One region of the Cohnella hongkongensis genome, then DNA from elsewhere that is predicted to be linked to it. Evidence: riboswitches for the same ligand, from Rfam matches in the RefSeq annotation. Region 1 holds a riboswitch; the other holds the start of a gene.
The links. A riboswitch is a leader RNA that binds a small molecule or an ion and turns the genes downstream of it on or off. The one in region 1 is predicted to bind cyclic di-GMP.
Positions count from the first base shown of each region.

Region 2: it holds a riboswitch for cyclic di-GMP, as region 1 does, so the genes downstream of both, ACFO3S_RS08465 (DUF342 domain-containing protein) here and ACFO3S_RS12900 (transglutaminase-like domain-containing protein) in region 1, are expected to answer to the same signal.

Region 1 covers NZ_JBHSEP010000008.1:86,685-91,689, reverse strand. The annotation lists gene ACFO3S_RS12905 (collagen binding domain-containing protein) at 1-1,774, shown strand, start outside; cyclic di-GMP riboswitch class I at 1,904-1,991, shown strand; cyclic di-GMP riboswitch class I at 2,026-2,113, shown strand; gene ACFO3S_RS12900 (transglutaminase-like domain-containing protein) at 2,126-2,941, shown strand; gene ACFO3S_RS12895 (class D sortase) at 3,008-3,664, opposite strand; gene ACFO3S_RS12890 (D-alanyl-D-alanine carboxypeptidase family protein) at 3,955-5,005, shown strand, end outside.
Region 2 covers NZ_JBHSEP010000004.1:259,873-264,877, forward strand. The annotation lists gene ACFO3S_RS08455 (LysR family transcriptional regulator) at 33-920, opposite strand; gene ACFO3S_RS08460 (branched-chain amino acid aminotransferase) at 1,044-2,129, shown strand; cyclic di-GMP riboswitch class I at 2,237-2,325, shown strand; gene ACFO3S_RS08465 (DUF342 domain-containing protein) at 2,389-4,254, shown strand; gene ACFO3S_RS08470 (HD-GYP domain-containing protein) at 4,335-5,005, shown strand, end outside.

The sequences.
Region 1 (5,005 bases):
TTCCACTGGAAAGCAGAAGCTTAAAATTGTCAAGTCGGACGATGAAGGTAACCCGCTTGCCGATGCTCAATTCGAGCTGTGGAACTCCGCTAAAACGGTGCTTCTGGAGACGCTGGTAACGGGTTCGGACGGAACCGCCGAAACGGTTAAAGATTATCGATACAATGATACCAATGGATTGCCATATCTAATTGTAGAGACTGCAGCGCCGAACGGGCATGTTCGGGATTCGCAATTCGCAACCGGTAAAATCGTTAACTTTAAGGGAAATGCTGTTCCGATCGAAATTGAAAACAAGAAAATTCGTCAGGGCTTCCAGCTAATCAAGGTCGATTCCGCGAATACCTCGATTAAATTGGAAGGCGCCGAGTTTAAACTGCTTGATTCGAATGGCAATCAGGTTGGAGATCTGTTGACGACGGATGGCAATGGACAAATTGCTGCGAGGGATTTGGCCCCAGGCACCTACAAGCTGGAGGAAGTGAAGGCTCCGTTGTTCTATTCGTTGGATCCGACGCCGATCCAGTTGGACATTGCGGCCAATCAGACTGAGATTGTCGAACTCGAAGCAAAGAATTCGAAAGGCACGGGCGGCGAGCTTGTGGTCATTAAGGTAAATGCTAAGACGGAAGAAAAATTGAAAGATATTAAGTTTCAACTGAAAGATGCCAATGGCACTGTTGTGGGTGAAGATCGAACGGACGTCAATGGCGTAATTAGGTTTACAGGCTTGGATTATGGAAACTATACGTTGGAGGAAATGGAAGCTGAAGGTTTCGTAATCGAACAAGCCGAGACCGCGATTGTGATTACACAGCCAACGACGATAATCACGATAGAGAACAAGGCGAACGATCGTTCCGTCCGATTGACGAAGTACAATGCGAGCAAAACTCTGGTTCTCGGCGGAGCCGTCTTCGAACTGCAAGAACAGACGACGGCAATGGATCTGGAAGGTAACCCGATCTTCAAGCCAGTTTCCGGCATCGACGCATCCAAGCTGACGACTGATTCGAACGGTCAACTTTTCCTTGAAGATTTGCCGGCGAACAAGTATCGGCTGATCGAGGTGAAAGCTCCTAACGACTATCGTCTGAACGCGGATCCGGTCGAATTCGAGATTACGACGAATCAGACGTCGACGGTTCTGGTAGAAAAAACAAACGAGAGAATTCCGAGCTCGGGCGGCGGAGGTTGGACGCCTCCTCCGGAGACGCCGAAGCCAACGGAGGAGCCTGAGCCTACGGAATCTCCAGAACCTACGGAGTCTCCGAAGCCTACTGAATCTCCAGAGCCTTCCGAAACGCCGGGACCGACGGATCCGACAGATCCGACAGATCCGGAGGAACCGAAGCAGCCGGAAACGAAGATTGAAGAGAAAACGACGAACGACAAGCCGGTGGAAGGAAAAACGGAAGTTCCGGAAGGCGGCAAGGTGAGAGTCGGCGAAGAGCCGGAGCACGGTACGGTCCGCATTACGCCGGACGGCAAATGGGAATACACGCCTGACAAAGACTACAAAGGCAAAGATTCCTTCACCATCGTCATTACCGATTCGGATGGCAACGAACAAGAAATTCTCGTCGAGATCGACGTGGAAGACGTTCCACGCGGCGGGGTATCTGACGAGGAACAAGCTCCGGGCAGCACCAAGACTTTGCCGAAAACCGGCGAGAACAGTTCGCTGCCGCTTCAGCTGGCCGGTGTGGCGCTTATCGCTGCAGGAGCGTTCCTCATGAATCGCAATCGTATTTTCCGTATGAAGAAAAACTAGAGAGATAGAGAAATAGAGAGAAAAAATCAAAGTCGAATTAGAGAAAATAGCGAAAAACCTGCCGATTGACTGGCAGGTTTTTCCTTGCAAATTCGACGAAAATTCGCTATAATTTAATTACAAAAGCAAGCTCGATAACGGCAAACCTGTCGAAAGACAGCGACGCAAAGCTAGAGGGTCTTCCCTTCCGCAGGAAGGATGACAGCCAGCTACCGAAGGACTCGGCTTTTTTTGTTTTATTCGGACAAGCTTCACGATAATGGCAAACCTGTCGAAAGGCAGTGGCGCAAAGCTAGAGGGTCTTCCCTTCCGCAAGAAGGATGACAGCCAGCTACCGAAAGGAGTTTATCCATGTTCAGATATGCTCGACTGCTCTTGTCGGCGCTTGTTCTCTTCGCCGCAATTCCGGCTGTCGCCTATGGAAGCGCGGGAGCGAACAAGGCGACTCTGGACACGTCCCAATTGGACAAGGGGACGATCGGCATTCGGTTGGCGTACAAGCCTTCCGTGAACACGAAAGCGAAAATATCGAAGGGAAGCGCAAGCTATATCTATACGCTGACCCCAGAGGCGAAAGGACAGACGACTTGGCTGCCGCTGCAGATGGGGAACGGGCAATACGAGGTTGCCGTGCTGGAGAACGTATCCGGTACGAAGTACCGCGTCCTTTCCTCGGAGAAGATCGACGTCGCCGTTGCGAGAACGACCGATGTTTATCTGAATTCCACTCAAAATATCGGTTGGAAGGACGCGGAGGAGGCGCTTGCCAAAGCGAAGGAATTGACTCGCAACGCAACCACCGACGAAGAGAAGGCCAAAGCGGTCTACGAATATATCGTTCAAAATGTGAGCTACGATAAGGAACTGGCGCGCAAGGTCACTGCGGACTACTTGCCGGATATAGACGAGACGCTGGCATCGGGACAAGCGATCTGTTACGGGTATGCGACTTTGTACGCGGCAATGCTGCGCAGCGCGGGCATCCCGACCAAGCTGGCGATGGGAACTTCGACGCATGTGGCGGAATACCATGCATGGAACGAAGTCTATCTGAACGGCAAGTGGGTCGTCGTGGACACGACAGTGGACGCAGGCCTTGGCAAAAACAAGAAAAACGCAGCGTTCGCCAAAAAGGGAAGCGACTATACGGCAATCAAATATTATTAGATTTTCAGAAGAAACAGGCCGGAATCGTCATCGATTCCGGCCTGTTTTGCATTGTTGCGGGCGTTCTCAAGCATCCTCTTCGATAAGCTCGGCGTGGACGATGAGCCGATGCGTAGGATTAACGAGCGGGTCGCACGTAATCAAGGTCAGAATCGCTTTGTTTCCGTCCGCGTTCAGTACGGAGAGATCGGTCGGAACGACGACTTTGATGTCCGTCACGCGGTAGGCGATGCTCCTGTCCCTCAGCCGAATATCGATTCGATCTCCGATCTCCATCTCGTCAAGCCGGTTAAACATTCGCCCCTTCGTTCTTGCGCGGTGGGCGGCGACCGCCGCATTGCCGACCTCGCCGAGCGGGGCCGTCTCCGTCATATGAGCGGCGCCGACTTTCATATTTTTCTGCGTCGCTCCCGCCAGAATCGGCAGCTTCAGATCGATTTTGTCAATCTGAATGATGGCGATCGTCTTGTCGTCCATAGGCACCGATTCTTCATCGGGCGCATTGGACTCGACGGGTCCTTCGATTCCTCGATCGAGCACTTCGGAAAGCTGAACGAATTCCTGCTGCAAGGCGTATGAGCGCGTCGGATCGACGGTAGACAACGACCTTTCCATTTCGCTTAGCAGCCGCTTCTGCTCCCGGTCATCGACATATTCGCGGACGAAGGGGAAGGCGACCAGAATAAGCCCGGCGGCGATCAAAGCGTAGGCTATTTTTTTCATTCACGTCCTCCTGGCGTTGCAAGTGCTTTATCGTTAAGCTTGCGCGTTCTAACAGGGAGATGCCCCCGACTATAAAATCATAAATGATCCGGCTGAACAAAAACTGTACAGCGTATCCGAATCAGTTAACTCTCGGCGGAGAACGGGCTGACCGGATGGAATATATTTCTTCCCCGAAGGACAGACTAAGGGGAAGAAATCATAGGCCGACAAACGGCCTTCAGGAGGGGGAGCCACTTTTGGCTTGTAAAGAGACACGAACACCGTCCAACAAACGGCCTTACGCCTGGCTGCTTGCCGGGCTCTTGACGGCTGCCTTGATCGCGCCGCCCGCGGCTGCGGCCAAGGAGCCGTCGGTCCAGCCGCCGGCCACGGATCTGGCCGCCAGCGCCAAATCCGCGATTCTGATGGATGCGGACAGCGGCACGGTCATCTACGAGAAAAACAGCACGTTAGCTCTGCCCCCTGCCAGCATCACGAAGATTATGACGATGCTGCTCGTTATGGAAGCGATCGACGAAGGAAGGCTGAAGCTGACGGACAAGGTGACGACGAGCGAGTACGCCGCCTCGATGGGCGGATCGCAAATCTTCCTGGAGCCCGGAGAAGAGATGACCGTGGAGGAGATGCTGAAGGGGGTCGCTCTCGCTTCCGGCAACGACGCCTCCGTGGCGCTCGCCGAGAAGCTGGGCGGGAGCGAGCAGCAGTTCGTGGCGATGATGAACGAGAAGGCCGCCGAGCTCGGAATGAAAAATACGAAGTTCGTCAACTGCAACGGTCTGCCGGCAGAGGGCCATGTTTCTTCGGCGCGGGATATCGCGTTAATGTCGCGGGAACTGCTCAAATACGACGCCATTACGAAATATACGGGGTTGTACCAGGATTACTTGCGCAAAGGCAGTCCTAAACCGTTCTGGCTTGTGAACACGAACAAGCTTGTCCGTTTCTACAGCGGGGCGGACGGGCTGAAGACGGGGTATACGAGCGAGGCGAAGTTCTGTCTGTCCGCGACGGCCAGGCGCGACAATCTGCGTCTGATCGCCGTCGTGATGGGCGAGCCGAACACGAAGACGCGCAATGCGGAAGTGTCGCATCTGTTCGACTATGCGTTCGCCCAGTACACGAACGTTCCGATCTACAAAAAAGGCGATCCGATCGGCACGCTGTCGGTGGAGAAAGGCAAGATCGCGAAAGTTCCGCTGACGGCGAAGCATTCGTACAGCGTTCTGCTGAAGAAGGGCGACGCCGGGCAGGGCATACGGCACGAGCTTGTGCTCGAGCCGAACGTGAAGGCGCCGGTCGAGATCGGACAGCGGGTCGGCAGGCTGGTCGTCTACCGGG
Region 2 (5,005 bases), on a different contig from region 1:
GCAGGCAGGGACGGCCTCCGGACGGCTCCGTCTTATTCCACAAGCATCTCCATGAGATGACGGGCGCTCTTCGAGAGGTGGCGGTGGCGAAGCCAGATGACGCCGATCTCGCTCTCGAGGCGAACGTTGCCGATCGCGATCTGCACGACATTCGGCGGAGCGAAGGCGTTCATGACCGACTTCGGAAGGATGGCCGCCCCGATCCCGGCGGCGACGAGAGAGATCGCGATGGCGACGCTGGAGCACTCGCTGACGATTCGCGGCTCCAGGCCCAACTGCTTGAACTCGTGAAACACCTGATTGTGCATGCCAGTCGTCCTGTCCGTCTTCAGAGTCAGGAACGGGAACTGCGCGAGCTCCTCCAACGTCATCGACGTCTTCCCGGCCGGAAGCCACTGCGCCGGGAGCAGCGCGACGAAAGGATCGGAAGGCAGCGGAAGCATCGAATAGTGTTGGGATTGGAAGTCGGACTGGAACGGAAGTCGGGTGACGATAAATTCGAGCTCCCGGTTCTCAAGCAGCTCCCCGAGCAGGAAGTGATCGCCCTCCTGGATTTTGAAGGTCACCTGAGGATATTTCTCCGTAAATCGGCGGAGAACCGGAGGGAGCAGCGAGACGCACGATACGACCGCGCCGATCGACAGAACGCCCTGTACGCCCTCTCCGAGCTCCTGCACGTAGGTGATCGTATCTTCGAACTGCTTCATCAGCGCGATGGCCCGATCTCTCAGCATCTCCCCGGCCTGGGTTAGCTGAAGCCGCTTGCCGTTGCGATCGAACAGCACGACGCCAAGCTCCTGCTCCATCTGCTTGAGCTGGCGGCTGAGCGGAGGCTGCTCCATGTTCAGCTGCTTGGCCGCCCGGGTAATCTGTCCTTCGTGCGCGATCGCGAGAAAGTAACGAAGCTGCCGCATATCCATGTAAACCGCCTCCATACCTGAAAGGTATACATTACCGACAAAACAGATATTATCAATATACATCCCGCTCTGGTATCATTCAATTATAAAGCGCTCGCATAATAAGGAGGAGAAGAAGCGGACATGGCCCACAACATCGCGGTAGAGCGGACGACCGCCCCCAAGAAGAAACCCGAAGCTTCGTCGCTCGTCTTCGGCAAGCAGTTCACGGATCATATGTTTATCATGGAATATACGGAAGGCCAAGGCTGGCACGATATGAGAATCGTACCTTACCAGCCGATCTCGCTCGATCCGGCCGCCAAAGTGTTTCACTACGGCCAGACCGTCTTCGAGGGCATGAAGGCCTACAAGACGCCGGGGGGATCGGCGCTGCTGTTCCGGCCCTTCAAAAATTTGCAGAGGCTGAACCGCTCCAACGCCCGTCTCAGCATTCCGCCGGTCGACGAGGATCTGGCGATGGCCGCGCTGAAGAAGCTGCTGGAGATCGACGAGGACTGGATTCCGACAGACGAGGGCACTTCGCTGTACATTCGCCCGTTCATCATCTCGACCGAGGCGACGTTGGGCGTATCCCCTTCGGAGAGCTATTATTTCATCATTATTTTGTCCCCGGTAGGCTCTTATTACGCCGAAGGGATTAACCCGGTCACGATCTATGTGGAGTCGGAATACGTCCGCGCGGTGCCGGGCGGCGTCGGCAACGCCAAAACCGGGGGCAACTACGCGGCAGGGCTTAAAGCGCAAGAGGAGGCATCCGGCAAAGGGTATTCGCAGGTGCTGTGGCTGGACGGCGTGCACCGCAAATATATCGAAGAGGTCGGCAGCATGAACGTCTTCTTCAAGATCGCCGGCAAAGTCGTCACCCCCGCGCTGAACGGAAGCATTCTGGACGGAGTAACGCGGGATTCCGTCCTTCAAGTGCTGAAGCATTGGGGGATCGACGTCGAGGAGCGCGCAGTTTCGATCGACGAGCTGGTCGAGGCTTATCGGAAGGGAACGCTGGAGGAAGCGTTCGGCACGGGCACGGCGGCCGTCATCTCTCCGATCGGTGAGTTGAACTGGCGGGGCGACAAGCTGACGTTGAACGGTGGGCGCACCGGACCGCTGTCCGCCCGAGTGTACGACTTCATGACGGGGATCCAGAGGGGAACGGTCGAGGATCCGTTCGGATGGATCGTCCGGCTGGAATCGGCGGTTAATCGATAAATCTCTTGAAATCATTGCGACTATAGACTTATAATTAATAGTGATGCACGACGTAAATAGGCGGAGATGTTCAATTTTACTAGTTAAATATACATCGAGGAGACGCATACAGGAAACGGCAAACCTTTCGAAAGATAGGGACGCAAAGCTATGGGCCTAAAGAACTTCCCAGTTCAACGGCTGCCAGGCCGCCGAATGGAGCGTTAAGGCACTTTCCCATTCGGGAGAGTGTCTTTTTTGTTGTCGCGAGGTGTGAAGCTTGAACAAGCATATTTCCGAATCCGAATTGAGACAGTTGATTCGCCGGCTGGATATCGGCGGCGAAGACGGGGAGGGGGAGCCGGAGACGGCGCCCGCACCGGACGAACGGGAGGAGGGGGGGCGCTCTCCCGGACAGGACGGCACGATTCGGGTTCGCAATCAGCAAATCTATGTGCAGAATCCCGGGCCCGGAGGCGAGTATGCCGTTATCTACCCGATGAGCCCGGTGCGGCTGTTCGTCAACGGCGAGGAAGTGGCCTGGGAAGCCCAAGTGCGGGCCGAGGACAAAATGACGTGGGGCATCGAGGAGCAGCCTCTATTCGAGATTACGATTACCGAGGACAAGCTGCAGGCCCATCTGCGCCTGTTCGCGAAAGAGCGTTATGCGGCCAGACTGGTCGATGCCGGCCCCGACCGGAGAGTGATCGTCCGGGCGGAGGACGACGAGAGCATCGTTCTGAAAACTGTCCAGTTAGCCGACGTGGTGGCGAGGCTCGAGGAGATGTCGATCAAGTCCCGCATCGAATTCGGCGCCATTCAGAGGGAGCTGCTGAACCCGACCTTCGAGCCTGTCGTCGTGGCCAGCGGCAAGCCGTCGGTAGAGGGCGAGGACGCCCGGCTGGAAATTTATTTCGATCAGCAGGTGAGGAGCGAGTTTTTCGAAGCCGACGGAGTGATCGACTTTCGCAACCACCTTCGGATTCCGACCGTCCAGAAGGGCGATCTGATGGCCCGGAAAATTCCGATGGTGGACGGAACCGCCGGGTACGACGTGTTGGGCAACATTACGCTGCCGCAGCCTCCCAAGGATCTGTTTATTCTGACGAAGCCCAGCGTCGAGCTGACCCCGGACGGCCAGGTCATCGCGAGGAAGCAGGGGAGGCCCAGAATAACCGGGGGGAAGATCAAGACGTTCGACGTCTCCACTTCGTACGTCGTCTCGGGCAACGTAGATATTTCGACCGGCAATATCGTGTTTTCCGGAGACGTGATCGTCTGCGGGGACGTCACCGACAACATGATCGTCGAATCGCTCGGCAACGTGTACGTCTACGGTCATGTGTTCAATTCGACGATCACGGCCACTGGCAGCATCAATGTTCGCGGCAATGTCATTTCCAGTCGGCTGTATTCCGGTTACTTCGGCGTCTTGTTCAATCGTCTCTATCATACGTCCAAGCAGCTTTGCGACTGGATAGAGAAGCTGCTCGCGGCGTCCGGGACGCTAGAGGGGGCGCTCGAGGCGAAGCGGCAGCCGGTGCGCTTCGGCCAGATTGTGCAGCTTCTCCTCGAGACGAAGATGAGGGAGATCGTTCCGCTGATCAAGGAGCTGCAGTTCGTCATCACCAACATTCGCAACATCCGGCAGACGGAGTACGAGAAGCTGAAGGAAATTTCCGAAGTGTTCACGATGCCGACGAAGCTGATCGAGACGGCTACCCGCGAGTTCGTCCAGGGATTTCTCGCGCTGCTTCAGGACACTCACGGGGATGTGGCCCGAATGCAGGAGGAGCAAGTGGAGATCAGCATCAACCAATGCCAGGGCAGCGAATTGAAGTCGAACGGAGACATCGTCATTCACCGCGACGGCGTGCTGCTGTGCGAGCTGTATTCCGCCCGGAACATCGTCTTCCTGTCAGAACAGGCGATATGCCGGGGTTCTCGGCTCGACGCCGGCGACAGCATCAAGGCGATGACCGTCGGCGGCCAGACCGGGGCCAACTCGGTGCTGAAAGCAAGGCGAAAGGTTCAGGTGAATAAAATGTATTCCGGGCGAGTCTGCGTCGGAAAGTACTGCAAGGACATTTTCGAGCCGGTCGGGCGCACGGTATTCGATGTTCAGGCCTTGAAGAGGCACATCTAAACGGTCGACCCTAAGCGCAACATAAAGATTAGCATGGTGGGATGAACATGGGTTCGAGTCAACTAAAGGGATATATCGGGATGCGAGTCAATCGCAACATCTACAACGACAGCGGCACGCTGGTCGTTCCCGTCTCGCGGGTGCTGACGGATCGCGATGTCCGGCTGCTGGCCAGACAGGGCGTCGCTCTCAGCGAGCAGGATGTGGAGGCGGTGTCGATCGTTCATCTGATCGATTCGGCGATTTGGGAAGTCCGGGAAATGTTCGAATGCGCGAAGCGGACCGAACGAATTCCGTTCGCCCGCGTTCGCGATAAGCTTGTCCCTCTCATTCTGGAGCTGAGCAACCATCCGAATTTGAATCGGATCTTCCATTACCTGGAGGTTCATGACGAGTACGTCTATCGGCACAGCATAGGCGTAGCGCTGCTGTCGAGACTGATCGGCAAATCCCGGGGGATCGGCGAGCCGCAGCTGACGGAGCTGACGATCGCAGGGTTTCTCCACGATATCGGCAAGTCCAGGGTCCCGGCGGCGATATTGAACAAGCCGGGGCGTCTGACGGAAGAGGAATTCAGAATCGTGAAGGAGCATACGGTGTTCGGCTTCGAAATCCTGAGGCAGTCGGAAGGGGTTCCCGTGCGCCACGCTTATGTGGCGCTGCAGCATCACGAGCGAGAGGACGGGAGCGGCTATCCATTCGGTCTGCGCGGAGACGGGATCGACGTCTTCAGCAAGATCGTCGCGGTCGC